DNA from 2 places in the Paraglaciecola sp. QJM3NY_14 genome. Region 2 is predicted to be linked to the other one. Evidence: riboswitches for the same ligand, from Rfam matches in the RefSeq annotation. Region 2 holds a riboswitch; the other holds the start of a gene.
What was found. A riboswitch is a leader RNA that binds a small molecule or an ion and turns the genes downstream of it on or off. The one in region 2 is predicted to bind thiamine pyrophosphate.
Positions count from the first base shown of each region.

Region 1 (15,914 bases), 790 kb from region 2:
CGAAGAACCTTACCTACTCTTGACATACTAGAAACTTTTCAGAGATGAATTGGTGCCTTCGGGAATCTAGATACAGGTGCTGCATGGCTGTCGTCAGCTCGTGTCGTGAGATGTTGGGTTAAGTCCCGCAACGAGCGCAACCCCTGTCCTTAGTTGCCAGCCTTAAGTTGGGCACTCTAAGGAGACTGCCGGTGACAAACCGGAGGAAGGTGGGGACGACGTCAAGTCATCATGGCCCTTACGAGTAGGGCTACACACGTGCTACAATGGCGAGTACAGAGGGAAGCAAACTTGCGAGAGTAAGCGGATCCCTTAAAGCTCGTCGTAGTCCGGATTGGAGTCTGCAACTCGACTCCATGAAGTCGGAATCGCTAGTAATCGCAAATCAGAATGTTGCGGTGAATACGTTCCCGGGCCTTGTACACACCGCCCGTCACACCATGGGAGTGGGTTGCAAAAGAAGTAGCTAGTTTAACCTTCGGGAGGACGGTTACCACTTTGTGATTCATGACTGGGGTGAAGTCGTAACAAGGTAACCCTAGGGGAACCTGGGGTTGGATCACCTCCTTACTATTAGGTTAGGCCTCATCAGGCTGAGTGTTCACACAGATTGTTTTGTTGTTAGTAAAGAAGAACCGAGAGACTCTTTAAAAAGACTGATGTCGATTTAAGAGGGGCTATAGCTCAGCTGGGAGAGCGCCTGCCTTGCACGCAGGAGGTCAGCAGTTCGATCCTGCTTAGCTCCACCAAATTGCTTGCGCAATAATAGGCTTGTAGCTCAGCTGGTTAGAGCGCACCCCTGATAAGGGTGAGGTCGGCAGTTCAAGTCTGCCCAAGCCTACCAAATCTTTCCTACTCTGCGTTATGTAGTTCGTCGTTTAGCAGGCTAAACGTCCTCACTACATGCCTTGATTAGAAAAGATTGCAGCGGCATAGGAGACTCGGTTTTAGTAGAAAAGATTAGCCTTAATCAATGTGTACTGATTCAGTATTTATTGATTAGGGTTTTTTAAACCCTACGTGAATGCGTGCAAACGCAAACACATGTTCTTTAACAATATGGAAAGCTGATAAAAGTAATCAAAACTAAGAGAACTCTTTAAGAGCTTACTCTATCTGATTTGAAAATGAATACTTGTCACGCATGCAGAGTAGATATACTGATAACTTCGGTTATGAGTAACGTCTATACGTCAAATATTAAAGGTTATTTGGGGTTGTATGGTTAAGTGACTAAGCGTATACGGTGGATGCCTAGGCAGTTAGAGGCGATGAAGGACGTGTAAGTCTGCGAAAAGTTGTGGGGAGCCGACAAAATGCTTTGATCCACAAATGTCCGAATGGGGAAACCCACCGCTTCGGCGGTATCATGCAGTGAATACATAGCTGTATGAGGCAAACGAGGGGAACTGAAACATCTAAGTACCCTTAGGAAAAGAAATCAACCGAGATTCCCCTAGTAGCGGCGAGCGAACGGGGATTAGCCCTTAAGCTAATTATGAGCGAGTGGAAGGTGTTGGAAAGCACAGCGATACAAGGTGATAGCCCTGTACACGAACGCGAATTTTAAGTGAAATCGAGTAGGTCGGGACACGTGTTATCTTGACTGAACATGGGGGGACCATCCTCCAAGGCTAAATACTCCTAACTGACCGATAGTGAACTAGTACCGTGAGGGAAAGGCGAAAAGAACCCCTGTGAGGGGAGTGAAATAGAACCTGAAACCGTATACGTACAAGCAGTGGGAGCAGACTTGTTCTGTGACTGCGTACCTTTTGTATAATGGGTCAGCGACTTATATTTTGTAGCAAGGTTAACCGAATAGGGGAGCCGTAGCGAAAGCGAGTGTTAACTGCGCGTTTTAGTTGCAAGGTATAGACCCGAAACCCGGTGATCTAGCCATGGGCAGGTTGAAGGTTGAGTAACATCAACTGGAGGACCGAACCGACTAACGTTGAAAAGTTAGCGGATGACTTGTGGCTGGGGGTGAAAGGCCAATCAAACCGGGAGATAGCTGGTTCTCCCCGAAAGCTATTTAGGTAGCGCCTCGGACGAATACCACTGGGGGTAGAGCACTGTTAAGGCTAGGGGGTCATCCCGACTTACCAACCCTTTGCAAACTCCGAATACCAGTGAGTACTATCCGGGAGACACACGGCGGGTGCTAACGTCCGTCGTGAAGAGGGAAACAACCCAGACCGCCAGCTAAGGTCCCAAAATTATTGCTAAGTGGGAAACGATGTGGGAAGGCTAAGACAGCTAGGAGGTTGGCTTAGAAGCAGCCACCCTTTAAAGAAAGCGTAATAGCTCACTAGTCGAGTCGGCCTGCGCGGAAGATGTAACGGGGCTAAGCAATATACCGAAGCTGCGGACGCAAAGTTTACTTTGCGTGGTAGGGGAGCGTTGTGTAAGTGGCTGAAGGTGAACTGAGAGGTTTGCTGGACATATCACAAGTGCGAATGCTGACATGAGTAACGATAATGCGGGTGAAAAACCCGCACGCCGGAAGACCAAGGTTTCCTGTCCCATGCTAATCAGGGCAGGGTAAGTCGGCCCCTAAGGCGAGGCAGAAATGCGTAGTCGATGGGAAACGGATTAATATTTCCGTACTTGGTATATCAGTGATGGGGGGACGGAGAAGGTTATGCAAGCATAGCGTTGGTTGTCTATGTGAAAGTGTGTAGGGTTGAATCTTAGGTAAATCCGGGATTCTACATGCCTGAGACACGAGACGAGATTCTACGGAATTGAAGTTGCAAATACCCTGCTTCCAGGAAAAGCCTCTAAACTTATGATATATCGAACCGTACCCCAAACCGACACAGGTGGTCAGGTAGAGAATACTAAGGCGCTTGAGAGAACTCGGGTGAAGGAACTCGGCAAAATCGTACCGTAACTTCGGGAGAAGGTACGCCCCTGTTTGTGATTGAACTTGCTTCATGAGCGAATGGGGGCCGCAGTGAAAAGGTGGCTGGGACTGTTTATTAAAAACACAGCACTGTGCTAAATCGAAAGATGACGTATACGGTGTGACACCTGCCCGGTGCCGGAAGGTTAATTGATGGGGTTAGCGCAAGCGAAGCTCTTGATCGAAGCCCCGGTAAACGGCGGCCGTAACTATAACGGTCCTAAGGTAGCGAAATTCCTTGTCGGGTAAGTTCCGACCTGCACGAATGGTGTAACCATGGCCACGCTGTCTCCACCCGAGACTCAGTGAAATTGAAATCGCAGTGAAGATGCTGTGTACCCGCACCTAGACGGAAAGACCCCGTGAACCTTTACTATAGCTTGGCACTGAACATTGACCCTACATGTGTAGGATAGGTGGGAGACTTCGAAGCGTGAACGCCAGTTTGCGTGGAGTCAACCTTGAAATACCACCCTTGTACGTTTGATGTTCTAACGTTGTTCCCTTATCGGGAATGCGGACAGTGCCTGGTGGGTAGTTTGACTGGGGCGGTCTCCTCCCAAAGAGTAACGGAGGAGCACGAAGGTTGGCTAATCCTGGTCGGACATCAGGAGGTTAGTGCAATGGCATAAGCCAGCTTAACTGCGAGACAGACACGTCGAGCAGGTACGAAAGTAGGTCATAGTGATCCGGTGGTTCTGTATGGAAGGGCCATCGCTCAACGGATAAAAGGTACTCCGGGGATAACAGGCTGATACCGCCCAAGAGTTCATATCGACGGCGGTGTTTGGCACCTCGATGTCGGCTCATCACATCCTGGGGCTGAAGTCGGTCCCAAGGGTATGGCTGTTCGCCATTTAAAGTGGTACGCGAGCTGGGTTTAGAACGTCGTGAGACAGTTCGGTCCCTATCTGGTGTGGGCGTTGGATGATTGAGGGGAGCTGCTCCTAGTACGAGAGGACCGGAGTGGACGAACCGCTGGTGTTCGGGTTGTTTTGCCAAAAGCATTGCCCGGTAGCTACGTTCGGAATCGATAACCGCTGAAAGCATCTAAGCGGGAAGCGAGCCCCAAGATGAGTCATCCCTGGCAGTTTAACTGTCCTAAAGGGTTGTTGAAGACTACGACGTTGATAGGCAGGATGTGGAAGCGTTGCAAGGCGTTAAGCTAACCTGTACTAATTGCCCGTGAGGCTTAACCATACAACGCCCAAATGACTTTTTATATCGTTCTAGCGAACGAGTCGTGTTAAATGGCTTAAACGGAAGGAAACCTTCCTGACCATTTACCTACTCGCTAAAGTTAGAGCTGGATAAAATGTTTGAGTGTTGCATGTATGACAAGTATTTAATCAAGAGTAAGACTAAAGAGATTTAGCGATGATTACAGCCAGACCTGCAAGGGAACGGCATCAGCTTTTACATATTGATTTATTAAGCTACGGCTTGATAGATAACAGTTTATGTCTGGCGGCCATAGCGATGCGGCCCCACCTGATCCCATCTCGAACTCAGAAGTGAAACGCATTAGCGGCGATGGTAGTATGGGGTTTCCCCATGCGAGAGTAGCACACTGCCAGACTCCCATTTAGAATGAAGCCACCTATATCGGGTGGCTTTTTTCGTTTCTGCGCTGTAGAAAAAGCAACTGTAGTCGAAATCGCATTTTAAAGCTTGTTAACGAACTAGACGCCTAGGTGTCATACTTCCCTGTAGCTCAGCCCGACATCCATGTCGGTCGTTCAAACGGCTGAAGCGGTGCTCCACAGAGCCCCGTTTTCACCCATCAAGGGCATCTATAGTGCTTTGCATGAAAGCTGAAGAACAACCCATCCCTGGTGTTGCGCACCAGCCACGCCATCCATGGCGTGTCGTTCAGTCGGGCAAAGCTGCGCTTCGCAAAAGCCTCCGCCTTCACCCCCATGCGAGAGTAGCACACTGCCAGACTCCCATTACACGAAAAGCCCTGACCAAAAAACGGTCAGGGCTTTTTCGTATATGCGCTTCGCGCAAAGCGAATCAGCAATAAACCTCCAGGGAAGTATCAAATACGGTATAGACACGTCCATGATGAAGCATTCCCCGCGACAAAGTGGCAGCCACGCCTTCCTTGGCGTGTCGTGCGGCTGGACGTTGCTGTGCAACTAAAGACACCAGCCTTACCCAGACTTCCATTTAGAATGAAGCCACCTAACCGGGTGGCTTTTTTCGTTTCTGCGACACAGAAAATACCAAAGGCAACCGAGACTACACCTCTAAGGTGGCTTCATCCTAAGCGCTGTCGCGCAAAGCTACGCTTCGCAAAAGCCTCCGTCTTCACCCCCATGCGCGGCATCCGATGCGACATCCGTGTTGCGACAATGCCTTCGCGCCAAAGCGACTCAGCAACAAACTTTCAGGGGGTATCAAATACGGTCTAGACACGTCCATGATGAAGCATTCCCCGCGACAAAGTGTCAGGTTTGAGCTCTATGCTAGGTGTAGGGATGCTAAATACTGGCTATCGCCTTTCTTATATATGTATTCAGTTCTTTTTTGCCGTTTAAATTAAATTCTATGACTAAATCTTGGGTCGATTTAAATTGTATTAAGGCAGCTACAAGGATTTCAGTTTCCTTGGTAAGGGTATTAGCGCTATTTACTTTAGTTAGTTTGTTCAAAACGTATTTTGCTAATAACTGAGAGAAAGGCATGTAAGGAGAGGTAGATGCAATAAATTGCTCAACCCGATACCGAGTGCGCGTACAGCTCTCTTCTGGCTGGCAGTACGTTAACAGGTTCGTGAGCAAAGATGTATCCATGCTTCTGTGATAACGGGAAGCGTGGTAAATAAGTTCTTCACCAAATTGCAGTGATAGTTTATTTAATAGGGTAGAAGTAGTCGGACTTAAGGATTTACCCACAATCAGACTAACTTCGCCGCTTGAAGCGTCTCGCTTAAAGCCAAGCTTTAAAGGAACGTAGTCATTATGCCCCCAGAATTTTAGTAAATTTGTGGTTGCTCCAAATGAACTTGTGATTAACGGTATGTCATGTTCAATCGCGGATGATTCGACGAACTTTAACAATGTGCTTGCGATGCTTGTGCGTCTATAGTCTTGACTAACCGCTATTCGTACAATCCGCCATTGCTCATACGTTACGAATTTGTCATCTGCGGTATGTAAGGCCAAGTTTTGGGAGACTAAATGACCATTTACTCTTCTATGACCTAGCAGTATTTCTTGTGATATATCTGCTAAGGCGCTTCCTCCCTCTAAACAAATTAACGCAACGCCGATGACATCCTCGTTGAGTGTACAAACATACACTCGTTGTTCAGGGGCGTCGAGTAATCTGAATAAGTCATCAGGACTCGTTTGATAATGCGCGCTGATAAGCAAAGAGAATATTTTTGACAATAGATCTGGGGAGTCAACCAGTCGCTTCTTAGATACTTCTTGGCACTTAAATTCGTTTAACCTCATGGGGGAGGTTTCCCGGTTTTCAGGTATCTTATTCTGCCCAGTATCTTGGCTTTGTGGCTGGGCGTGTGAACTTGAATTGGAGTCTTGCATGATAAAAACAGTAAACCAAAAATGCTCTAAACAGTCATTTACATACCAACGTATCGGCGTGCTAAGAGTTAGGCTTTTCCAACCTTTGTGCGCAGTTTCTAAGTATGGCTTGAAACGTAATTCAAATCCTCTACCTGCGCCCTCATATCCATGGACAGTTGAGCTTAAAACAACCCTAGGATATGTATCTAAAAGTGTTTTTAAAATAGAGGGGGGGATTGCAGCAGCTTCATCAACAAATAGTAGGTCTGCGTGGTAACACCCCGACACCAATGCGTCAGGTGCTACAAATTCTAAACTCCCATTCTTATTCGAGGTGCTTCGTTCTGGCGCGGTGGCAAATGCAAATACTTGTTCGACATTATGCTTAGTCGGGGCAGTAATGAGGATCCTTTTTTCTTGCTCTAACATTAAAGCTCGTGCAGCCCGACCAAGCGCCGAGGACTTGCCTCGACCTCTATCTGCAGTGACCACCAAGGGGCGATTTCTGTGTCCAGACGCAGCTTTGATAATGCTACTAACAACCTTATCTTGCTCTAAAGTCGCGCTATCTAGTTGTCGATTAAGGTGCTCTGGCGCAATGACGGCATTGTGTCCACGAAACGAAGATGGGGTAATAACAACCGTGTTCTGATCTTTTTCAATTATCGATATCAATCGGTTGATAAACCGACTTGGCTCCAAGTATTGAGCATAGCCGTATGAGTAACGTTTTTTGGAAAGGGGATCGGTATATTGAGACCAGCTTTTCAGCTCAGGGCAAATTAAAATCATTAACCCATTCGCTTTGATAGTGCCGCTATAGGCCATAAGTGCATTTGCACTTAACCCCGAGTAACAGTTATAGATAAGAGTGTTATATTCTCTGCCTAAGTGTTGACGATAATCTACGCTATTAACCTCTTGGTAAGTACGAGGGGCATCACCTACCCACAGATGCTTACTCGCAAGAGACTCGACATTAATAAGTAAGTTTTCAGCCTGCTTTTCAGCCCACTCTTTAGCACCGCTCACAATCACCAATTGGCGGTGAAAAACATGGCTTTTCCGCTGTTTAACCCAAGCTTCTATTTTAAAGTGTAAATCCACGCTGATATTATCTGTACAATAAACTCGAAATTATCGCCAGTTTAAGCAATGTTACCAAGGAATACGAATGCGCTTTTTATCAAGACGATTAGTGATGCCCAATGATCTTAATTATGCCAACTCATTGTTCGGGGGCAGGGCACTGGAATGGATAGATGAAGAGTCTGCGATATACGCAATTTGTCAGCTAGAAACGAATCAATTAGTCACCAAACACATTGGTGAAATCAGCTTTGAATCACCAGCGTTACAAGGTGACGTAGTGGAGTTTGGGCTAGAAACCAAAAAGGTGGGCCGTACTTCAATTACGGTTACTTGCTTGGTGAGAAATAAAGAAAACGATCTGCTTAGCAGACGACATTGTATTTGTTCGTGTTGATCGTGAAACACGCTTGCCCGTCGCCCACGGTAAAACGTTTGATGAGCTGCAAGAACGAGCAAGGTTAGAAATGAAGGGACTGACTTAATGGATCTAGGTTCTTTCTATCGTGTTGCCGAGCTTCCGCGATTTACCGGAAAAATTTGGCTTGCGTTTGCTATAAGTTTTATCTCGATAAATAGTTGTGCCGTAGCGGGGCAATCAGATTATTCAATTATTGAAAGTCATTCTTTACCGAGTGAATTAGAAGAAAGCTCGGCATTGTATTGTGCCGGTAAAGATCAAATTTACAGTATTAATGATTCAGGCAATGCGCCTATTATTTTTCAACTAAGTGATGACGGCGATATTTTGTCTCTGCGCAGCCCAGCCAATGTCAAAAATAAAGATTGGGAAGCCCTGACTGCAGATGACGAATTTTTCTATGTGGGTGATATAGGCAACAATCGAGGGACACGGAAAAATGTATTTATATACAAGTTACCCCGAAATGAAATGGATAAAGCGAAAACCAAAAAACTTAGTGTGTCTTACGAAGGGAATAATCACAAAGCAAACGAGTCGCTTAATCATGACTTTGATGCAGAGGCGTTAGTCGCTGTGGGTGATGACTTAGTCTTATTTTCAAAAAGCTGGCGTACCGATGTTCTCAACGTGTATCTGGTAGATAAAAATGAAAGTAAACAAAAACTCAGCGCTCACATCTCAGTAAAAGGCATTCCAGGTGTGATCACCGGTGCGGATTACGACAAAATGAACGAGCGGTATGTCTTGGTTGGTTATCCTTCGAAACGCGTAGGCTTTGGTGATCCATTTATAGTGCTACTAGATAAAAATTTCACATTAATTGAAACCATACCGTTACCAGGGTACGGGCAGGTAGAAGGTGTGTGCGCTCATCCATCTGGGCAAATTTGGTTTACTCAAGAATCTTCAATTTTTAGCAGTAGTAAATTAGTTAAGTTAAAACTAGCGAGTCATAAAGCGACCTAACGTCATGTTTATGCGAATAATCAGCGCTTGCGCTGGATGACAGTATTGCTACACTGTCGCCGTTAACACTGTCGAGATTCATTTTGTTAACTACCAAGGGGTGCCGAAAGGCTGAGATTTGTCTCTTAAGAGATATGACCCTTACACCTGATCCGGATAATACCGGCGTAGGAATGGTTATTTCGTTCGCATTTCAAAAATGTAAACATCTCCCATTTATCTGCCGCAAAGCCGGATCTTTTCAACCTTTACTGAAGAGATCCCAATGAAGTTTTGTTCTACCTTACTTGCTCTATCCATAGCATCAAGTTTCGCCAGCCACGCTGATGAGTCCAAAGACATTGAACGTATTACTGTTAGCTCAGATTTTCGCCAGCAAGCGTTAATGTTCATCCCTGCAAGCGCAACCATATTAAGCGATTCACAAATTGAAGCTCGCCAAGCGCAACACCTTGAAGATATTTTAAATGTTGGCGCCAATATCAACTTTGCCAGTGGTGCATCTCGCGGGCGATTCATTCAAATTCGCGGTATCGGTGAGCGCAGCCAATTTTCAGAGCCAAGTAACCCATCTGTTGGATTTCTAGTGGATGACTTTGACTTCTCTGGTATTGCAGGTGTGGGCACGTTGTTTGATGTGGAACAAGTTGAAATTTTGCGCGGCCCACAAGCGACCGAGTTTGGGGCGAGTGCCATGGCTGGGGTTATTAAGGTTAAAACCGTTGATGCCGGACCGGATCAAAGCGGTAAATTATCATTTTCACTTGCCGAGCGAAATACATGGAGTGTAGGCGGCGCTTACGGCAATGCCATAACGGATAATTTATTCTATCGTGTGGCGGTTCAACAGTTTAAGAGTGATGGTTTTGTACAGAATACTTTTTTAAATCGTGACGACACCGATAACCTAGATGAATTTACCTCAAGAGTAAAACTGAAATATCTGGCTGCAGATTGGTTGACCTTCGACCTTAATTATCAATATTTCGATATAGATAACGGTTATGACGCGTTTTCTCTGGAAAATACTCGAGAATCACGTGCTGATGAACCTGGTTTCGACCGCCAAAAAACTCATGCCCTAGGCCTGAAAACGGAAATAAACACCGAGCTTACGGATGTTTTTGTTATTTTGAGTCAATCAGATTCAGATATGGGCTACAGCTACGATGAAGATTGGACATACGTCGGCTTTCATCCTGACGAGTATTCTTCCGTAGACAGCTATTTCAGAGAGCGCGATACAGATAACGTTGACATACGCTTTTTATCAAACGAAAACTCAACTTTATTCAATGGCTCAACTCAATGGTTATTTGGCTTGTATTCAAAATCCATGGATGAGAGTTTACTGCGCCAATACACCTATGCAGACGGTGACTTTACAAGTCGTTATCAACAAGACAACCTCGCCGTATATTCGCAAGTCGATACCGAACTGTCTGACACCCTTAGTTTACGCTTGGGCCTTCGCGCCGATCGTTTTGAAATAGACTACAGCGATATAAGCGGTTTCACCCAAAGCAATGATAAAACGTTGATCGGCGGTAAAGCTGTGCTTGATTATAGTATCGATAGCGCCTCTGTTTATGCCAGCGTATCAAGGGGCTACAAAGCCGCTGGCTTTAATCCAGATGAGCGGGTCAGCTCGGACAAGCGTATTTATCAACCTGAGTACAATTGGAACTACGAAATTGGGGTAAAGGGCAACTTTATCAATTACGACGCCTTTATTCGCATGGCAGTTTTCTACATGGACCGTGAAGACACCCAAGTCAGTGATTATGATGTACAAACTCGTGAAGACGGTAGCGCCACATTCATTGACATCATAGGTAATGCTGATACAGGCACTAACTGGGGTTATGAATTAGAGTCAGGCTGGCAAGTAAACGACAGTGTATATTTGCACGCTAATTTCGGTTGGCTTGATGCCACTTTTGAAGATTATACCCTAGCCGATGGCTCGGTTGTTGATAAGCAAGACCAAGCCCAAGCACCAAACTACACCTTCAATATTGGCGCCAATGTGCAATTGTCTGAGCAAGTCAGTTGGACGATAGACGCAGATGGTAAGGACGAATACCGCTTTTCTGACGGTCACGACGAAAAGTCACCATCTTATGTGTTGGTCAACACCGCGATGCGTTTTGATGTACAAGACTGGTCGTGTTCTGTGTGGGTAAAAAATGTGTTTGACCGAACTTACTACGTCCGTGGTTTTGGTGGATTCAACAATGACCCACGAGAAGGTTACGCCACTCCGGAGCCCTATTATCAACTGGGAGATGGCCGTCAAGTGGGCATCAGTGCTCAATACAACTTTTAGCAAGAGGAGCTAATAATGAAATTAGTCGCAGAGATTTCAATGTACCCGTTAAACGAACAGTACCTTGAGCCGATCCAAACTTTTATCGACCGCTTGAATGAATACGGTCACTTGAAGGTAGTCACCAGTGCTACCAGTACTTTGGTGAGCGGGGACTATTTGGCAACCATGCAAGTACTCGCTAAAGAAATGCAGCGCAGTCATCAGGAAGTCGGGCAGGCAATATTTGTATGCAAGTTCCTAAATGGTGACAAAATGAGCAGCGATGTGTAATGCAAGGCTTAATCGAGCTGTTCAATAATATTGCTCAGCAGTTTGTTGCACTACCTTGGCTAGAAGCAACGGCTTGGTTAGAAGCAACGGCGGTAATACTCGCTGTTGCTTATGTGTGGCTAGCAGCGAGAGAGAATATCTGGTGCTGGCCTTGTGCACTGGTAAGCACTGGCATTTATACTTGGTTATTTTGGGAAGTTTCGTTGCTGTTTCATACCTTACTGAACGCCTATTACTTGTTAATGGCGGTATATGGTTGGCAACAATGGAAGCAGCGTGAAGATGACGAGATCCCCATTCAAAGTTGGTCTATTCAAAAGCACCTGGTGCGATTAGTGTTATTAACGTGTATCGCGTTTGGTTTGACCGTTTTTGCTAGCATGTGGTTGGACTCTCAATACCTTTACCTAGATGCTTTTATCACAGTGTTCAGTGTTTACACCACTATGATGGTCGCGCACAAAGTGTTAGAAAACTGGCTTTATTGGATTGTGATCAATAGCTTTGCCTGTTACTTGTATTTCGCGAAAGAGATGTATCTAACGGGGGCACTTTTTATTTTTTATGTGTTATTTGCGGTATATGGTTATATCAATTGGCGCCAACAGCATGTAGGTAGGCCTTATGCCCCATCGGCATCAGCTTAACTCAGCTGTATTGGCTGAGCTAACGAGTCTAGCGCTCTGCCGAGATGGATTTAGCGTAAGGCCAGTTCAAAAGGCCGGGGCGGTTAATACAAGTTATTGTTTAACCACTGCTTCTGGTCAATTTTTTATGAAAATGTTCGAATCTGATCAGGTAAACCAACTTGATCGTCAACAGCTATTCGATATTCAAAAAGCGGTCTGGCAGAAAGGGATGGCCTGTGAGCCGGTCTATCTGTCAACGGCCGCTGGTTTTCAATTAGATGCTTGGGTACAAAGTCATACTTTGGAAAACAGCACTCTGAGCGAAGACATTAAAGCGCATCAGTTGGCTGATGCATTGCATCGCATTCATAGCTTAGATATTGAAGGGCACAGACTGAATTTACCTGCACAGTGGGCAGGCTATCTATCACAATTGCCGCAGCAACAAAATTGGAAAGAGCGCGAGGAAGCGCAGGGGTTAGCGAGTATTTGGTCTGCTACACTGCCCCATGATTTAGTTTTTTGCCATAACGATTTGTCATTTCAGCATGTCACAACAGAACAATCTAACCTGATATTCGATTGGGAATATTGCGCGTTATCAAATCGTTACTTTGACTTAGCGGCTTGCATCGAAGTGAATAATCTCAATTTTGAGGTTCAAACTTATTTGCTATCAAGATATGCACAAAATACGCAGTTACCACTGCCGTTAGTATTACAAAAGACCACTGAAATGCTTCCGTTAGTTAATCTAACGAGTCGTCTTTGGTACGCTGTAGCAAAGAAAATAACCGCCTCACAATGTCATACTGCCGATAAAATAAGCGGTTGAACCTAAACCTGATATTTTAGCTACAAAAGCACTTTACCTTTTACCCTTGTTACGTATAATTCAGCAGCTCAGCAGGGGTGTAGTTCCAATTGGTAGAACAGCGGTCTCCAAAACCGATGGCTGGGGGTTCGAATCCCTCCACCCCTGCCAATTTTTCAGATCCACTCTTCAGTCATATCTCCCATGAATTCAAAATAACTTTTTTACCCGATTGGAGGGTGCGAATCCCCATGGGGTTTGACAAATCGTCTGGAACCACTTGTGCCGAACATCGAGTACCGCGCAGCGCCGTTTACGGTCAGGTACAGGGAAGTACGTGAGTACATCCCTCCACCCCTGCCAATTTTCAGCTTCACTCTTCAATCATATCCCGCATGAATTTAGAATACCCTATTTGCTCTATTCCAGGGTGAGAAGCCCTAAGGCGTCTGACAAATTTCCTACACCTTATTGTTAGCCACATCTCAAACGACTTAGACATATGGATTTACCCCGCTGAGAGATGAGAAGTACAATGGGATTTGATAAATTGCTACCAATTAACGACTGGTGCCCGCCTTCTTTTAAGATATCGTGATAATCTATGCCCATGAATACTAAAACAACACATACACTGACTTCGTATCAACACGCTGTTCTTGGCGAGATGGGCATTGTTGCCTGGTACCCTCAGGGCTCAGAGCCTAAAGCTAGCCAGCTAAGCTCGCAAGATTCAATTCGTTCAGATATCGACCCTGCAAAAACTAATGACAGCAAAAAGACCAGCTCAGTACCTGATGCGATAAAGCGCCTTAAAACTCAATCCGCCGCAACTTCAACAACAGCATCGACATTAGATAAAAAAATAGTGCCGAACAGTTTCGTTCTAGGTGTGGGACTAGCCGAATTGCCTGAAAAATTCTTGAATGATATTTTATCTAGCATTGGTATTTCAAAACAAAATTACGAGCAGATAGCAGATGCTCAGTGTACTCAGTACGACGGGTATCCATTCGCGTGGCAGGTTGGTGATGACGTGATGTTAGAGGGGAGATTACTAACAACCCCTGCATACGGAAACGGTTTCTCATCTTCTACTAAAAAACAGCTGTGGGCGACGTTATCTGGTTTCAAGCACAATAATGACTGATTTAATTCAGCTCAATCAAGATAACTACCGATGTGCCTATGCCATCCATTGCCAGGGGCACACTCACCCTTGGTCTGAACCTGTGTTTGCTGATTGCTTGACCGATAATTATCAAGCCTATGCGTTATTGCAAGACGACATGTATGCAGGCTTGTATGTTGGATTATTTGTGCTTGATGAAGCCACTTTGATGGACATAGCTGTTGGTGAAGCGTTTCGCGGTCGAGGGCTAAGTAAGGTGTTGATGTCACATTTTTTAGCATTGTGCGTAAATAAACACATGCATTGCGTTTGGTTAGAAGTTCGGGCATCTAATGTTGCCGCAATAGGCTTATATCAAGCATATGGTTTCGAGAAAATTGAGTGTCGTAAAGACTATTATGAAACGCAGGATGGACGAGAAGACGCGTTGATGATGAAGTTAGTACTGGGTGGCTAAACTTAAACTACATTGATAATCGATGAAGCCCTTGCGGGCTTCACATCGAAAACATTATCTACGAGCTGAAGAAATGTTTAACTGTTGAGTAGGATCTTGACGTTCGATCGCTAGCTTAACAAACTTAGATGAGTTGTAGTTACAACCTACGCACATGGCAATGAACTGATTCATGCTAGGGCTACCAATTTCTTTTTCCCAGTTTTCATAGGTCTTACGTGTTTTAACGTTAGCAAGCTTTGCCATTTTAACCGTGGTTAAGCCAGCGTCTTGTCTCATTTTTCTTAGATCTGCACCTGTGATATACATGCTTTTATTCCTCATAATTTTATTGAAACTACAACAGAGCTAAAACAGCATATAAAAAAACTCTGTTTTTCTATTGTCAGGCGCAGTGTATGCCAACAAATGTGGATTGGATTCCACAAGGTGAATTAATTTCACATTATTTGAGGGGGCTATGGGCAGAATCGTTACCAGCGATTTATACAAGCGCGTGGAAAGTTAAGCCCCACAGAGTGAGGCTTAATCTACTTGATAAACTGATATGTCGTTAGTTTTCTTAGCTTATATCTTTGTTTTATTCAGCTAAGTGTTAGGCAAGAACTGGCGGTTTGCTTTTTCCAGTATTCATAGCAATGACGGGCGGTTTGCTTTTACCCGTATTCATAGCAAGAACAGGTGGCTTACTTTTACCTGTATTCATAGCAAGAACAGGTGGCTTACTTTTACCTGTATTCATAGCAAGAACAGGTGGCTTACTTTTACCTGTATTCATAGCAAGAACAGGCGGTTTGCTTTTTCCCGTATTCATGGCAAGAACGGGCGGTTTGCTTTTACCCGTATTCATAGCAATAACGGGTGGTTTGCTTTTTCCCGTATTCATGGCAAGAACGGGCGGTTTGCTTTTACCCGTATTCATAGCAAGAACTGGTGGCTTACTTTTACCTGTATTCATAGCAAGAACAGGCGGTTTGCTTTTATCCGTATTCATAGCAAGAACTGGTGGCTTACTTTTACCTGTATTCATAGCAAGAACAGGCGGTTTGCTTTTACCCGTATTCATAGCAATAACGGGGGGCTTGCTTTTACCCGTATTCATAGCAATGACGGGGGGCTTGCTTTTACCCGTATTCATAGTAATGACGGGTGGTTTGCTTTTTCCCGTATTCATAGCAATGACGGGGGGCTTGCTTTTACCCGTATTCATAGCAATGACGGGTGGTTTGCTTTTTCCCGTATTCATGGCAATAACGGGTGGTTTGCTTTTTCCCGTATTCATGGCAATAACGGGTGGTTTGCTTTTACCTGTATTCATAGCAAGAACAGGCTGTCTATTTCTCCCAGCCCCCATCTG
Region 1 covers NZ_CM149664.1:1,520,446-1,536,359, forward strand. The annotation lists rRNA gene AC0VYA_RS06460 (16S ribosomal RNA) at 1-570, shown strand, start outside; tRNA gene AC0VYA_RS06465 (tRNA-Ala) at 674-749, shown strand; tRNA gene AC0VYA_RS06470 (tRNA-Ile) at 768-844, shown strand; rRNA gene AC0VYA_RS06475 (23S ribosomal RNA) at 1,224-4,108, shown strand; rRNA gene rrf (5S ribosomal RNA) at 4,372-4,487, shown strand; gene AC0VYA_RS06485 (tRNA(Met) cytidine acetyltransferase TmcA) at 5,395-7,551, opposite strand; partial or broken gene AC0VYA_RS06490 (acyl-CoA thioesterase) at 7,619-8,018, shown strand; gene AC0VYA_RS06495 (hypothetical protein) at 8,018-8,923, shown strand; TPP riboswitch at 9,010-9,114, shown strand; gene AC0VYA_RS06500 (TonB-dependent receptor) at 9,189-11,252, shown strand; gene AC0VYA_RS06505 (hypothetical protein) at 11,268-11,525, shown strand; gene pnuC (nicotinamide riboside transporter PnuC) at 11,525-12,172, shown strand; gene AC0VYA_RS06515 (phosphotransferase) at 12,150-12,989, shown strand; tRNA gene AC0VYA_RS06520 (tRNA-Trp) at 13,063-13,139, shown strand; gene AC0VYA_RS06525 (hypothetical protein) at 13,579-14,118, shown strand; gene rimI (ribosomal protein S18-alanine N-acetyltransferase) at 14,111-14,557, shown strand; gene AC0VYA_RS06535 (helix-turn-helix domain-containing protein) at 14,612-14,866, opposite strand; gene AC0VYA_RS06540 (hypothetical protein) at 15,153-15,914, opposite strand, start outside.
Region 1: it holds a riboswitch for thiamine pyrophosphate, as region 2 does, so the genes downstream of both, AC0VYA_RS06500 (TonB-dependent receptor) here and thiC (phosphomethylpyrimidine synthase ThiC) in region 2, are expected to answer to the same signal.

Region 2 (15,914 bases):
ATGTATTTGGTATCTCGTTTCGATGGAGTGATTTAACCCGATCTAATCTGATTAAAAAATCTACAAGTTGATACTTTGGTATTAGGTTCAATACCTTTGGCTAATACGTGCAGAATGAATCGCTAAGATACGAACGCATCAATTAGCGTGTATGAAGAATGTTGAAAAGAAGGGCTTATGAGAAATGAGCGACGATGAAAAGCGACAAGCATAACGTTGTTTATGCTTGTCTTCTGAATTATAGCAATGTCACTGTTACATCAGGCGAATTAGATACTTAAATCAAGTAGGTTGTAATCTTTGAGCTTATCTAAGGTATTGGTTTGCCAACTGAAATCTACTTTGCTGTGGGCAAGTGGCTGATACTGGTAAGCGGTTTCATCTGGGTATCGTGCTTTTCGCGCCTCAATGGCGTAGCCCAGAGCATGGGAGCGCTGCTCAATTAGTTTTTCGTCATACACCACGGCTTCACTGTGAATACCCGCGCCTTTTACATCCAGCACAGACGAGCGCTTATGAAAGCCAAAGTTGATAGTAATACGTGGTTCGAACCCAGTATTAGCAAATGAACCGTGAACCAGTTGACGATTACAGATAACCACGTCGCCTGGGTTACAAATAATCGGTAGTGCATCTGGAATGCGTTCGCTGCCGGCCTCTTTGACCAACTGCTTTATGTCTTTTCTACCTTCTTTGTGTGAGCCAGGGACCACCCACACACCATTGACCGCTGTGCTGCCGTAAGCTTGTGCCATGAAATTAAAACCATGAATTTGTGAATCAAACTCAGGGTTGTCCCAATGGGTATCCCCATCTTGATGCCAAGAGACCGCTGCCCCTAAGCCCGGCTACTTGATAAATAAACATTCATGAAACGGCGCAAAGTCTCGCCCGTTAATCGCTTCCGCTACTTTTAATAATTCAGGATGAGCATACACGCGCAAGCAAGCAGGGGAGAACTGCAATGATCCTAGCAATACAAAAGGTGATTCTTTTGGGGCGTCACTGGCTGCGGTCGGCTCGAACAATTTCACTTGATGACGGCCGTTTGCGATGGGAGTTCCCCCTAAAGGATCCCCCAGTGGTTTAGCCCAAAGGAGATTAGGGGCTTTGCAATCTACGCCTAGTGCGGGCTCACCTTTTGCATTCACCGTTGCACCATTTTCAGTGGCAAATCGTTGCTTCAACTGAGCCAAATCTTGCTCTATATCTGCAAGTTCACGCGCACTTAACACATTTTCGAAGATATAAAACCCATATGTGTCGTACGCCTCTAAAATCTTCTTGTCTAACTGGCCCTGTTGATTAAATAGCAAAGGTCCGCGATTCGACAGAGCAACCGCTTTGGCTTGTCCGTCTAGTAGGTATTGTCGCATTGCGTCAGCATTGTCGCCATAGTGAGTCGCGCAGGCGTCGATAGACGCGCTGATATCTTTCATCATACCGTGTTCCTCTTTTGTAAATATTTCGTTAACACAATCATTCTTAATCTTTTGTAAATTTTATTCAACATAAAATTTAATGCATGTTAAAGTTTACGTTTTGAAAAAATACGAGAAAATTATATGAAGCCAGCTAGGGCACAGGGTGGGGTGGCAACACGCACAGCCAACAAACTGAAACGCAAGCAGACAATTCTGGATACCGCACGCAGTATTATCGCCAGTGGTGGGTTTTCTTCTTTTACGTTGGCTGAGTTGGCCAGCTCAGCCAACGTGACCGTGCCGACCATTCATAATTTGATTGGTAACAAGGCTGAAGTACTAAAACACCTTGTGGTGGATATGGTAGAGCGCACCGAACTTGTGCTGTCTTCAGATACGTTTAAAGATCCGATTTCTACAGTTGAATCGTTTACCGATAACTTAATGTCACTCTATCGAGATGATGAAGCCTTTTATAAAGCTGCCTTTGTGGTCGGTGAGCAAGAGTCATTATTTGAACATGGGCATGCGGCAGGTATTTTCAAGAAATCCTTAAAACTGGCTTATCATGTATGCGTGGACGCCAAAGAGCACGGCTTTTTAAATGGTGAGGTGGATACTGATTTACTCGCCGATCGTTTATTCGCCAACCAACGTATCGCTCGTTACGACTGGATGCATGGCTATATTGACCTTGCAGAATACCGCAAGCAGATGATTTGCGGCATGTTGTTAACGTTTGCTGCCGACGCCACCGTCACTTATCGCCCTGTGCTGTTAGCGAAAATCAACAGCGTATTTGCCCAAGGGTAAATCGATTTTATTGAGTACAAAATGGGGTTATCTTCTTTTGAACACCTATGCAGAGTGGGCGTAAATAAATTCACTCTGCGTAGCCCAAATGCAAAAGACTGTTATGTGGTTTTTATGGTGGTCTGTCATTCAAGCACCTTGATTAAGCCCTTTTAAATTTTTGCTAAGCGGTTAATTATTTGCTGGTGTTGGTATTATACTAGCGTTAGATGAAAGGATCAGATGCCGCTAAATAGTCGATATGAAAAAGAGTAAGCAAGTGTGGTTGTTTTTTTATTGATGTTTTTACCACTAAACTTGGTGGCCGAGTCCTATACGTCTCACTGTCGCAATCATCCCCCGGAACTATTTTTTGATGATGGTAAATGCCTCGGCGTCATCCCTGAACTAGTAGACGACATATTTCGCGAGCTCGGTCATGAAATAACGTGGTTAGAAGCACCGTGGGGGCGCTCATACCGAGAGGCTAAAAAAGGCACCGTCGATATATTGATTCGGCATTCTATGAATCCCTCCAGAGAGCCTTTTCTACGTGCTATTCCCTATGGATATAATATTAGAAATCTAGCGTTTTATATGTCGCCTACCTTATCTGCTGACATCTCCTCTTATGCCGATTTAGCCAAGCTTAATGTAGGAGCCGTTAGAGGGGCATACTATTCGCCCCACTTTTCTAACCTTGACCCACTTGCTATGACCTTGGTTGGTCAGAGTGAGCAATTATTAGCCATGTTGGAACGTGGCAGAATAGATGTAATGGTCACCTCCGAGACTCAATGGGAAGGCCTATTTAAAGGTCGTTTTAAAAAGGCGGCCTTAGTGGATAGCTTCGAGAATGTTTATTGCATAAGCATTGCTAAAAACGCCAAAGCCAATGCCATTTATGATGATGTAGCAAGGACCATGTTGGAATACCGAAAAAGCGGTAAAATAAACCGTTATTTCGAAAAATACGGGATAACGCCGCCATTACAAAATTTTGATTAAATGAAGCGTGTTTTGATTAGGTCAAATCAAATAGAACTAATCTCAAACATATCAAGTATGTTGAGCAAACTTAAGGGGGAGAAGTGGGACTGATTTTAGGGCCATTGGTGATATTCTGGTTAGCTATCACTATGTTTGTATTGGATATCGGTTATGTGCTTTTAGATGATTTAACTAGTGATAGTGATATTGCCTTAGTGTGCCTAATGGCTATTCTATGCTTTGTTTCTTACGTCTATTGGGGATTCGCACGATTCAAAAGGTGCGACGAACTCGCATGGCATGATATCCCACTTTTTTTCACTGCCAATAAGCTTAGTCTCATTGCTTTTGTTAGCGCATTAGGTGTTCATTGGCTGGGCGTGAATCAATGGATGAACGAGTTTCTATCATTCTTGCCCGTTATCATCATGTTTACCCTCTCATTTGGTGCGCTCTTTGGTACATTTTGGGCTCCTAGATTTATGAAGTATCGCGGTATTCAGCAGATCCATTAACTTTCAAGCAATCAGCAAAAGACTCTGATGCCATTAGCTGGTGCACCGTTGAATTAATATAAGGCTTAGCCATAGAATGGACGACCCCATAATGCGTTTTACCCGAGACTTAGTCGCCCAATTGGACTTACGCAGTCCCGCGACATCGAAAAATCACGCACAAGGGCCTGATGTCAATAAAATCAAACTCATCATTCATGCTGGCACGCCAAAAACAGGCACTACGAGTATTCAAACCTACCTAAGTAAGAAACAGCGTAAATTAAGAGGTAATGGAATTTTGTACCCGCATAACTTAGCGGCATCAAATAATCCCGGTGCACCTGCTCATCAATGGTTTGAGAAAAATCTAGTGACCACGCACGTGGAAAATTTTGTGGCCAACATGAGCAATGTCATCTCACAAATAAAAGATGATACCCATACCATTATTCTGTCATCAGAGGGGATCTATAACTACTGGTGGGATTTCCCAGATGCTTCAAAAACGTTATTGGGGGAGCTTGCCACGCTATTTGATGTGCAAGTGTGGGTATGGTTTCGCGAGCCTGTCGCATTTATCGAAAGTTATTACAAGCAATGTATTCGTAATCCTCAGGTGGCCAGTAACCCTTGTTATGGTAAAAATTTATCATTCGCTGAAATGTTAGACGTTAAGTGGTTTTCGCAACATCTTGATTACCGAGGTTTTGTAAATGAGTGCAAAACGATTTTCGGACAAAACAGTGTGTCGGCCTTTGAATATAACAATGATGTGGTTCAGCAAGTCAGTCAGCTGTTGGGCTTGGCAACCGCACATGACAACCCCACGCCTAGGCAGAATAATAGCTTAAATAATGCGTCAATCAGCTTGTTACGGGCACTCAATCAATACGATGTAAAAGCCAAAGACAAGGAACGTTTGATGCCTCTTTTGAAGGAAATTAACGGCATAATGGACAGCTATGTAAAGCCCAAGGACATGCGCGACAATTTGATTGACGAAGTGGTCAGGAAACGTGTTCTAGCGCTGGCATCGCCGGTCCATTTCTAACGGTGGCTACCTACTTTCGGTCTTTAAATTTCATAGTGAAGAAAAATAACAAAAAGTAGCAACCAAACGCGAACCAGTAAGGTAAAGCACCATCAATCGAGTACAAGTACGTGCCTAATAACGGCCCTACAGTAAATCCTAAAGGTGGACAGGCACCTGCTACGCCAGCAACGGCTCCTTGCTCGTCAGATGATACCGCAACTGATGCTCCCGCCATAAACCCAGGCCCAGCTAGGCCCATGCCTAAGCCAAGAATACACATGGCTAACATATACATGCTTTGGGTGTCCGTTGTCGCCATAATCGCAAATGCAATCATCATCATAGGCATGGATATGCGCAGCAGCACGAAAGGGCGTACAGATAATCGAGGGATAACCAGTAATTGGACAACCAGCGCCGCAGCGGCTGATAACATGAGGCTTATCCCCACGATTTTTGCGGTTTGTGTGCCATCAAGTCCAAGTACATCTTGAAAACGAAAGGCGATAGTTTGTTGCACTATGGCAAAGCCCATGAACAACATAACCCCAGCTATCACGAGGGGAAATATACGCGGGTCAGTGTATTTTAATTTCTGTGGCTTTCTAACATGCTCTGGTCTAGGCAAAATGGGTAGGGCGTAAACGGCCAATATGGCGGCTGCCAGCGTTAATAATACTGAGAAATACAAAGGAGTAATCAAGCTGATACTTGCCAACAAACCACCTATGGCGGGGCCTAATATTGATCCAATATTGGTTGCGGCGCCTATAGCTCCCATGCCTTTGATACGATCTTGTACTGTCGTTATGTCTGCCATGTAAGCGTTAGCAGAGGGAGAAACTGCTGCCATCACCACCGCATTGGCTACTCGTGTTGTGATCAAAAGCGCGAGGGCAATAAGGGGGATCAGGTAACCCAGCAGGGCGGCTTGAAATACACCCGCGAATAAAATGGTACCTGCTGAATAGCCAAACAAACCAATCAGCAGGACTTTTCTTCTGCCCCACATGTCACTGGCACGTCCCCACAAAGGACTGACCAAAAATATGGTTAACGAAGAACAAGAAATAATGGCTCCGATTTGCACTTCCACTAAACCGATTTCACGCCCAAGGGGAGCGAGTATGGCAAACAGCACGGTTTGGGCAAATCCCATGGCGCCTGCAGCTAACAATAAGGTGCGTTTGGCTAACGCATTCGCTGCACGTGGATGGTTTACATCACTGGCTTGATCATTGTTTGATTGGGTCATAAAAGGGTAATTTGAACACTGTATTTAAAGCGCTTTACACATTGGAAAATGTAAAGCGCTGATAATGTTACGACAAAGTCGCTAACTTACACTAAGGTCGTTAGCGCTTCACCTGAATACTGTTCTAGTTCTTCAAGTTTTCCGTTGCGAATTTTATTGGTCCAGTTTGCGTCTTGCAGTAACGCACGACCCACGGCAATTAAATCAAACTCGCCCTTGTCCATACGCTCGATCAAATCATCGATAGAACGTGTATTCGAACCTTGACCTGCAAAGGCACTGAAAAAGTCTTCATTCAAGCCCACAGAGCCAACGGATATAGTGGGTTTACCGGTGAGCTTTTTAGTCCAGCCAGCAAGGTTCAAATCGCTGCCTTCAAATTCATTTTCCCAGTAACGGCGCTGAGAGCAGTGGAATATATCCACACCTGCATCACTTAAGGGCGCTAAGAACTCTTCAAGTAACTGCGGCGTTTCAGCCAGCCTTGCGCTGTAATCTTGTTGTTTCCATTGTGAGTAACGTAATACGATGGGGAAGTCAGGTGAGGTAGCTGCGCGTATTGCTTTGACAATTTCTACCGCTAAACGAGAGCGATTAGCCATGCTACCACCCCATTCGTCGGTACGTTGGTTAGTGCCTTCCCAGAAGAATTGATCAATCAAATATCCGTGAGCACCGTGAATTTCAATGCCATCAAAACCAATTCGCTGAGCATCCGCAGCTGCAGTCGCAAAGCCGTTAATAACCGTTTCAATTTGTGCTTGGGTCATTGGCTCAGCACCTTGTTTACCTGGCTTGAACAGTCCAGAAGGGCCGACGCTAGGTAATTCAGGAAACGGCGCTTTTTGCGCTACGCGCGCCATGCCTACGTGCCACAATTGAGGCATGATTTTACCCCCGGCACCGTGTACTGCATCAACGGTTTTTTTCCATCCTGCAAGAGCAGCATCCCCATGAAACTGAGGAATACGATCACTCATGGTTGCCACAGGATCGTTTATGGTCGTGCCTTCGGTGATAATTAAGCCTGTTCCACCTTGTGCGCGGCGGCGATAATAATCGGCGACGTCTGAAGTAGGTACTCCACCAGGAGAAAACTCACGGGTCATTGGGGCCATTACTACGCGGTTATCTAGCGATAAGCCTTTGTGGGTAAAGGGGGCGAATAATGCGTCTACTTTGTTACTCATAGTGTTGTCCTTGATAATGTTTATTTTCGTTAGTTTTGTCTAATTTGAAACTCTAATTCGAAACTCTAATTTGAAATTTTCATTCGAATCCCTAAATTGAAACTGATAAAGCGGGTGCAACGCTAACTGAACGCACTAGGGACTCAATCATGACTGTTGCAAGCTGCGCTATATCTCGTTGTTCACCCAACATGTGCGATAAGTGCAACGATATCAAGCCGTGGACTCCGGCCCAAACTACATAACATATATCTGTTGGGTCACCTTTTAAGATCCCAGCGCTTACCGCTGACTTCACCACTTGGCGCATCGGCGCGCTACTACGTAAAATCTCACGTTCAAGAGCTGCATATTTGCTTAAGTCAGGCTGAGCTACGCTATACATGACGCGATAGGAATCTGGAAATTGCAATGCAAAATCAAAATAGGCATGACAAAGTGCGCTCAGCTGCTTATCTTGGGTTGGCTCTTGGGCTAAAGCATGTTCGAGGGTGTCGGCAATCCGTGCGAACTCACGCTGGCGCAGCGCTGCAAGGATATCAGCCTTGTTTTTAAAATAACGATAGGGCGTAGTGCGACTGCAACGTAAATCAGCGGCTAATCCGCGCAATGAAATACCCTCTACGCCACTTTTAGCAAATGAAACCAAGGCGAGATCGCACATTCGATTGCGAAAACACTGTATCTCTTCATCCGTTAACACTTTAGGCATTGAGGCTCTTTAGCGCTTCTGGCACATACATTTTTTGCATACACTTGGGTTTACTATTTGGGTGTTTGAAGCCCATAATATATTTTATATTGACACTGTCAATTTAAAATAAAGCACCCATAAGCCAGTCTCGATATAAGTGGACTACCATGGGTTTTTTATTATTAACTGCTCTTCAATTTGACAGTGATAATTGCGCAGTACTCAAGGAATGCTAATTATTTGGGTAAGATAGTTAATCCTTGATGCGCATCCGTACTTGAATTTGAATAGTTGGTTTCACTTTTAAAGTGATAGCGATAGTGAGTCGAGTAGATACAGTGGAATAATTATAAGTATTGACGGCGGGTTTGGGCGTAATCATTTTGCTTATCTGGGTTTGGGGAGCTTCTTCAGCTAAATAGAGCACTTAACCAAAGTGCATCATAGAAAGTCGTTAAGCAATGCAACCAACTGGTCTATCGCCGAAGCCTCAATCGGTTGTCGTAATTATTGTCGCAAGGCAAGTTCAGCTGTATCAGCTATCGTCCTGGTTTGATCAACTTGAGGGAGCCTTGATAGTAGAGCGGGTAGTAAGACGCTAACTGAGCTTTACTATTTTCAGTCTGTTGCGCCTCTAACCTGTAAGAAGATAAATAAATATTGTAAGAAGATAGATAAACGCTCAAAGAAAAACCCGCTTAAAAGCGGGTTTTAATAATATTTTCGCAATTGCTGTAAATATTCGTTACTCAGTGTCTTCTGGTTTATCTGTTGCCTTTTCTTCCGCTTTCTTCACGCGTATTTTATTTGCACCTAACGTATGGCCGTTCAGATTAATAGTAGCGGCTTTTGCATCGCCTGCTTTTGGCATTTCAACAAAGCCAAAGCCTTTTGAGCTTTGCGTTGCGGGATCAATCACAATAGTGCATGACTGAACAACACCATAACCTTCAAAGAGGGTGCGAAGCTCGTCTTGCGTGGTGGCTCGGTCTAAATTGCGGATCAATAATTTCATGGTAACGCCCTTATAAAAAATAATGGGCTAATGATAACAGCGTTTGCTGTGTATCAATACGGGTTAATGCTAGTGGCTGGTGATCCTTGATGTGGTTTTTTACATCCTTGTTATCTAGCTTCACTCCGAATTTGCATGAGGTCATTGAAAAAGACTTCACTTTTTTTGTTCTAGGATAAAATATTTTTGAACCTCTATCCTTGGTAATGCTCGTCCGAATTGTTTCCTATCGCCCTCGTTAACGTGTCGCTAAAAGCGGTTAACGTTAAATTTTTAGCACTTCTAAATTTCACAAAGTTAAGTGGTTAATATGATTTTTATGGAATTATATTAACAATTTTCAGTATTTTTGGTGAATTTACAGGTTTTTATAATTAAGGCGGTTTTAGCTTAAATGTGTCAATCGTGCTTTTATTCGAGTCAGCAATATATGTGTTTTTGGGTAAAATAAATACCTTTGGCGTGGGGCTAGTAATTCTAAATTTGTTGTCCTATTATCCGCACTCGCTCTCGGGGCGCCTTTTTTGGCTGAGATGTAGTAATACAAACCCGTAGAACCTGATCCGACTAGTATCGGCGTAGGAATGAGCAGCACATCCTCACAAGGGATGTTTGTTTTCGTTTTCCGCGCGCCTGTATTTTTTTAAGGAAAACAAAATGAACACTGTCCTTTCTTCCAGTGAAGCGGTTGCTAACGCACCGGCTAGTGCCTCCTCTGAAAGTCAAAAAATTACACGCACCCCCCTTCCAGTCAGTAAAAAAGTGTATGTTGCATCGCCTAACGATCCTAGCGTTCGTGTGCCAATGCGCGAAATCAGTTTAACCGACGGAACCGCCGTCACTTTGTACGATACCTCAGGTCCCTATACCGATGAAACCGTAGACATAGACGTCAACAAAGGCATTGCTGATGTGCGAGGTGAGTGGGTATTGTCTCGAAACGACACTGAACAATATCAAGGTCGTGAGGTACAACCCCAAGACAACGGACACTTCGATCAAGAACGCGCGTTTCAATATTACAATGATGCTTTGCAGCGCACGCCAAGACGTGCCTTACCTGGTAAAAATGTCAGCCAAATGCATTATGCCCGCAAAGGTATTATCACCAAAGAAATGGAGTACATTGCCGTTCGCGAAAACCAAGCTCGGGAAGCCATAAGCAATGAGTTCACTACGGATGAGCGCAATAAGCGACTAAAAGGCAATTCTTTGGGAGCCAATTTGCAGCCCATTACACCAGAGTTTGTGCGCAAAGAAGTGGCTGAAGGCAGAGCGATTATCCCAGCCAATATTAACCATACAGAACTCGAACCCATGATAATCGGGCGCAACTTTCTGGTTAAAATCAATGGCAACATTGGCAACTCAGCACTGCGTTCTTCGATTGAAGAAGAAGTCGAAAAGTTGGTGTGGTCAATTCGTTGGGGCGGTGACACCATTATGGACTTGTCAACGGGCAAGAATATTCACTCTACTCGTGACTATATCGTTAGAAACTCTCCCGTTCCCGTGGGCACCGTGCCTATTTACCAAGCGTTAGAAAAGGTCAAGGGTGTCGCTGAAGACCTGACCTGGGAAGTGTTTCGCGATACCTTGATTGAGCAAGCCGAGCAGGGCGTAGATTATTTCACCATTCATGCTGGGGTGCGGTTGCATCATATTCCTATGACGGTGGACCGCGTTACAGGCATCGTCTCCCGTGGTGGTTCTATCATGGCAAAATGGTGCATTGCTCACCATCAAGAAAACTTTTTATACACCCATTTTGAAGACATTTGTCACATCATGAAAGCATATGACGTGAGCTTTTCCCTCGGTGATGGCTTGCGTCCAGGCTCATTAGCGGATGCTAACGATGAAGCGCAATTTGCCGAGCTGATTACGCTTGGTGAGCTGACTAAAATTGCCTGGAAACACGATGTACAAACTATGATCGAAGGCCCAGGTCATGTGCCTATGCATATGATTAAAGAAAATATGGATATGCAACTTGAACATTGTCATGAAGCACCATTTTATACGCTTGGCCCGCTGACTACCGACATCGCCCCTGGTTACGATCATATTACGAGTGGAATAGGGGCTGCGATCATTGGTTGGTATGGTTGTGCAATGCTGTGCTACGTAACCCCCAAAGAGCATTTAGGCTTGCCGAACAAAGATGATGTTAAGCAAGGGATCATGGCCTATAAAATTGCCGCTCACGCAGCGGATATTGCTAAAGGTCACCCAGGCGCTCGCTACCGCGACGATTTACTGTCTAAGGCGCGTTTTGAGTTTCGTTGGGTCGATCAGTTTAATTTAGGCCTAGACCCTGATACTGCCCGCGCATTTCATGACGAAACCTTGCCTAAAGACGCAGCGAAGGTCGCCCATTTTTGCTCCATGTGTGGGCCTAAATTCTGCTCTATGAAAATCTCTCAAGAGGTGCGCGAATATTCAGCGGATTTGAAAAACACTGACATTGAAGCCGGTATGGCGCAAAAATCCGCTGAGTTTACCGCCGCAGGTGCACAGATATACGTCGCTCAGACGGAGTAACGCTGTGGCTGTGCAAAGTGAACACAAAATGCGCATTGCCATTGTGGGTGCAGGCATTATGGGGCGAATGATGGCGTGGCAATTATTACAACGCCAAGCGGATATTTCGCTCACTATATTTGATAAAGATCCCATCGAAAGTGGCAGTGCTGCAGCGTATACAGCAGCAGGTATGTTAGCACCGTATAGCGAGCTTGAAAGTGCAGAGCTGGCTGTGTTTTCTATGGGGATGGCGTCTTTAACGCGCTGGCCGGATGTTATTAACAGCCTAAATTTGCACTTGGCTAAACCACTCACGTTGTTCGCTCAGGGCACGTTAGTGGTGGCGCACCGCGAAGATAAAGCCGATTTTCAGCAGTTTTCCCGCCAGTTAATGGGTAAGTTGCCGGATTTCGCGCAAGATGAAGAGTTTTCACACATGCAGTTATTAACCCAAGCAGCGCTTCATCATTATGCTCCGCAATTAGCAAAACACTTTGAGGGCGGACTTTATCTCCCGAACGAAGCATGGGTTGATACCGCTGAGGTGATGACAGGTCTTGCATCCTACCTTGAGCAATCGGCTGTGACGTGGCAGTCAAACTCGCAGGTGCTCAGGGTTGATAACGAACAGCGAAGCAATAATGGCAATAGCGCAGCGGTAGTCTTGCCTGAGGGGAAACAGGTATTTGATTATGTGATTGACTGCCGCGGACTTGGCGCAAAGCAAGTCCCACTTGCTGATACCCAAAGGCGGACTAAGTTCAACTACAACGCCACTGAACAGAAAACGTTCGGGCAGCAAATACCTGAGTTACGCGGGGTGCGAGGTGAAGTCATTACCTTATATGCGCCAGAGGTAGAGCTTAAGCACGCAGTGCGACTGATGCATCCGAGATACAAGTTGTATATTGCACCGCGGCACAACCATCATTTTGTGATTGGTGCGAGTCAAATCGAAAGCGAAGATACTGGCCCAATCACAGTGCGCTCGACGCTTGAACTGCTGTCTGCAGCGTATTCCATTGACGTGGGTTTTGGTGAAGCAAAGATTGTACAAACTGCGACGAATTGTCGCCCAGCATACCCAGATAACCTACCTAAAATACATTTTAACCAGCGGGTTATAGGCATCAATGGTCTATTTCGTCACGGTTACTTGTTAGCGCCCATACTCGCTGAGCAAGCGTGCGACAGGTTGTTCAATAGCGATTTCAAATCAACATTTGAGAACTTAATTCAGGAAGTAGCATGTTAACTATTTATTTTAACGGCGAGCCGTTCAAGGTAACGCAACAGTCATTGCCTGACGTCCTTCGAGAACTCAATGCACCTGCTATGTGTGCGGTCGCGGTTAATGGACAGTTTGTGCCTAAAAATGAGCATGAGACTGTGATACTGCAAGAGCAGGATGCTCTTGATGCGTTCACACCTATGCAGGGCGGCTAGCATGAGTTGGAAACTTGCGGGTGAAGTACTCAGCAGTCGCTTTTTAGTTGGCTCTTCTTTATACCCATCCCCACACATTATGCAGCGCGCTATTCAAGCGTCGGGCGCTCAAGTGATCACCGTTTCATTGCGCCGCCAGTCTCCTAGTCAGAAAGGCGGCGAGAGCTTTTGGCAACATATAAAAAGCTTGAATTGCCATATACTGCCCAATACGGCTGGTTGCTATAGCGCAAAAGACGCTGTTCACACTGCCAATATGGCGCGAGAGGTGTTTAACACCCACTGGATAAAACTTGAAGTGTTGGGTGATGAATATAACTTACAACCCGACCCATTCGCATTGCTTGAAGCTACCAAAGAGCTTATCGCGCAGGGCTTTGAAGTTTTTCCCTATGCCACTGATGATTTGGTTTTAGCCGAACGATTGGTCGATGCTGGCTGCAATATAGTGATGCCGTGGGGAGCGCCAATTGGCACGGGACGGGGATTGATGAACCCGTATGCACTCAAAATCCTCAGAGCGCGTTTACCGGATACCACCTTGATTATTGACGCAGGACTTGGCGCACCTTCTCATGCTGTGCAAGCAATGGAGTTAGGTTTTGACGGAGTATTACTCAACACGGCTGTGGCTGAGGCGCAAAATCCTATATTAATGGCCCAAGCTTTTCGAGACGGTATTGTCGCAGGGCGAAGTGGTTTTGAGGCAGGTGTTATTCAACAACGGGACTTAGCGAAACCCAGTACGCCCGTGCTAGGTACCCCATTTTGGCACCAAGACAAAAATGAGCGAGGTGGCTGAGCATGATAAACCATGATGCAATAGTCAGCGATCCCCAGTCGTTAAATAACGGTATAAAGCCGTCGGTTTTGACCTTTTCTGGCAGCGACAGCGCAGGTCTAGCCGGCATGCAAATGGATGTAAAAGTCCAGCATGCGTTAGCTGTACATTGCACCAGCGTGTTAACAGCCGTGACAGCACAAAATAACCAGCAGGTTTTTGCGGTTAACGCTGTCGATAGCGCTATGTTTCGCGCACAAATTGAGGCCGTATCGGTCTTTCGTCCTAAGGCAATTAAAACAGGATTCGTTGCCAGCGAAGCACAAGCGCAACAAATCATTGCGGTTCGTCAAAGGTTAAAAATCCCGTTAATTTGTGACCCCGTTGGCGCCGCAACAAGTGGCGCTGAATTACACGGTAAGCAAAACACCGACAGCCATAGACATATAAATAGGCTGCTACTTGCTCACTGTAGTTTGCTCACCCCTAATATTCCTGAGACACAATCGCTTGTTGGGTTTGATATCGAAACTGCCAAGGATTTAAGAAGGGCTGCTAGAGCTTTGGTTGAAATTGGGGCTAAGGCGGTGCTAATCAAAGGCGGGCACTGGCAGTATGCTGATCATAAGGGTCTAGATTTTTTTTACAGCCCAGAAGAGCAGTTTTGGCTGCAAAATGAACCGGTAGACACACCTCATACACGGGGCACCGGCTGTGCGCTCGCCTCAGCAATAGCCAGCGCGATCGCCCTAGGTTACTGCTTAAAAGACGCTATTGTCATAGGGAAAATGGCCATTACCCAGGGCCTACAGGATGCAAAAGGCCTACTCGCCAAAAGCGTGCGTTATCAAGACGTGCGTTATCAAGACACCCATGATAAACAACGTTATCAAGACACCCATGATAAGCAGATTAAGGAACTCGCTTCTTTCGACACGCCTGAGTTAACAAGTGAGCAGAGTCTTCGACAGCAACAGAGCCAGCTGAATTATCAAGACACCCATGATAAGCAGATTAAGGAACTCGCTTCTTTCGACACGCCTGAGTTAACGAGTGAGCAGAGTCTTCGACGGCAACAGAGCCGGCTGAATTATCAAGACACCCATAATAGGCAGATTAAGGAAATCGCTTCTTTCGACGCGTCTGAGTTAACAAGTGAGCAAAGTCTCCGACAGCAACAGAGCCAGCTGAATTATCAAGACACCCATAACAAAGGTGGCGTCGAAATCCTTTGTTTTCCTGCCACTCAGCGCAGTTTACCCGGTCTGTATATTGAGTCTTTGATGGGGAGGAGCGAACTTAGCTCTCTCGTATTACAGAAACAAGGGAACCCATTTCCCAGTATTGGCGACGAATCACTGGGCTTATATCCCGTTGTTAATCGCGCACACTGGCTCGATACCTTGTTGCCACTTGGGGTGATTACCATTCAACTTAGAATAAAAGATTTAACTGGGCAGCCACTTGAAGAGGAAATCAAACGCGCGGTTGAAATAGCAAAGCGCTTCCGGTGTCGTTTGTTTATCAATGATTATTGGCAACTGGCTATCAAGCACGGGGCCTACGGCGTGCACTTAGGCCAAGAGGATTTAGTCGCTTCCGTTCAAAATGAGTCGAACCCAATTAAGCAATTGTTAGAAGCGGGAATGCGTTTAGGGATTAGTACCCATTGTCATTATGAAGTTGCACGCGCCCATGCGCTGAAACCTTCTTATATTGCATATGGACCGGTTTTCGCCACACAAAGCAAAGACATGCCGTGGGTCCCGCAAGGGTTAGCAGGGTTAGCGTACTGGCAAAAATTATTAGATTACCCTGTGGTTGCCATTGGGGGGATTGATTTTGAGCGAGCAAACGCGATCCACGGGCTTGGTGTATCGGGTATTGCTATGATTAGCTATATTACTCAAGCCGAGAACCCTATTAAAGTGACAAAATCGTTATTGAGAGCGCTGGCATTATGAGCTTGTTTAGCGCGGGTGAGTGGCGGCAATACCAACGCCATATACAATTAGATGCGGTGGGGGTTGATGGGCAATTTCGCCTTAAAAATGCCAAAGTGCTGGTTGTTGGTGCTGGCGGACTAGGGTGCCCCGTGGCGATGTACTTAGGTGCTGCAGGGGTCGGGAATATCACCATCATTGACGGTGACAGCATTTCTCAAACGAATTTGCATCGCCAAGTTTTGTTTGCCTACACAGACGTGGGTAAACCTAAAGCGCATGTTGCTGCAATCCGTATTCGTGAGAATAACCCTTTTATCACTGTGAC
Region 2 covers NZ_CM149664.1:2,314,247-2,330,160, forward strand. The annotation lists partial or broken gene AC0VYA_RS09745 (phytanoyl-CoA dioxygenase family protein) at 270-788, opposite strand; gene AC0VYA_RS09750 (hypothetical protein) at 849-1,442, opposite strand; gene AC0VYA_RS09755 (TetR/AcrR family transcriptional regulator) at 1,566-2,237, shown strand; gene AC0VYA_RS09760 (substrate-binding periplasmic protein) at 2,517-3,224, shown strand; gene AC0VYA_RS09765 (hypothetical protein) at 3,308-3,721, shown strand; gene AC0VYA_RS09770 (sulfotransferase family protein) at 3,798-4,754, shown strand; gene AC0VYA_RS09775 (MFS transporter) at 4,765-5,991, opposite strand; gene AC0VYA_RS09780 (NADH:flavin oxidoreductase) at 6,078-7,181, opposite strand; gene AC0VYA_RS09785 (TetR/AcrR family transcriptional regulator) at 7,273-7,893, opposite strand; gene AC0VYA_RS09790 (RNA recognition motif domain-containing protein) at 8,621-8,890, opposite strand; TPP riboswitch at 9,392-9,492, shown strand; gene thiC (phosphomethylpyrimidine synthase ThiC) at 9,548-11,434, shown strand; gene AC0VYA_RS09800 (FAD-dependent oxidoreductase) at 11,439-12,671, shown strand; gene thiS (sulfur carrier protein ThiS) at 12,665-12,862, shown strand; gene AC0VYA_RS09810 (thiazole synthase) at 12,864-13,664, shown strand; gene thiE (thiamine phosphate synthase) at 13,667-15,607, shown strand; gene AC0VYA_RS09820 (ThiF family adenylyltransferase) at 15,604-15,914, shown strand, end outside.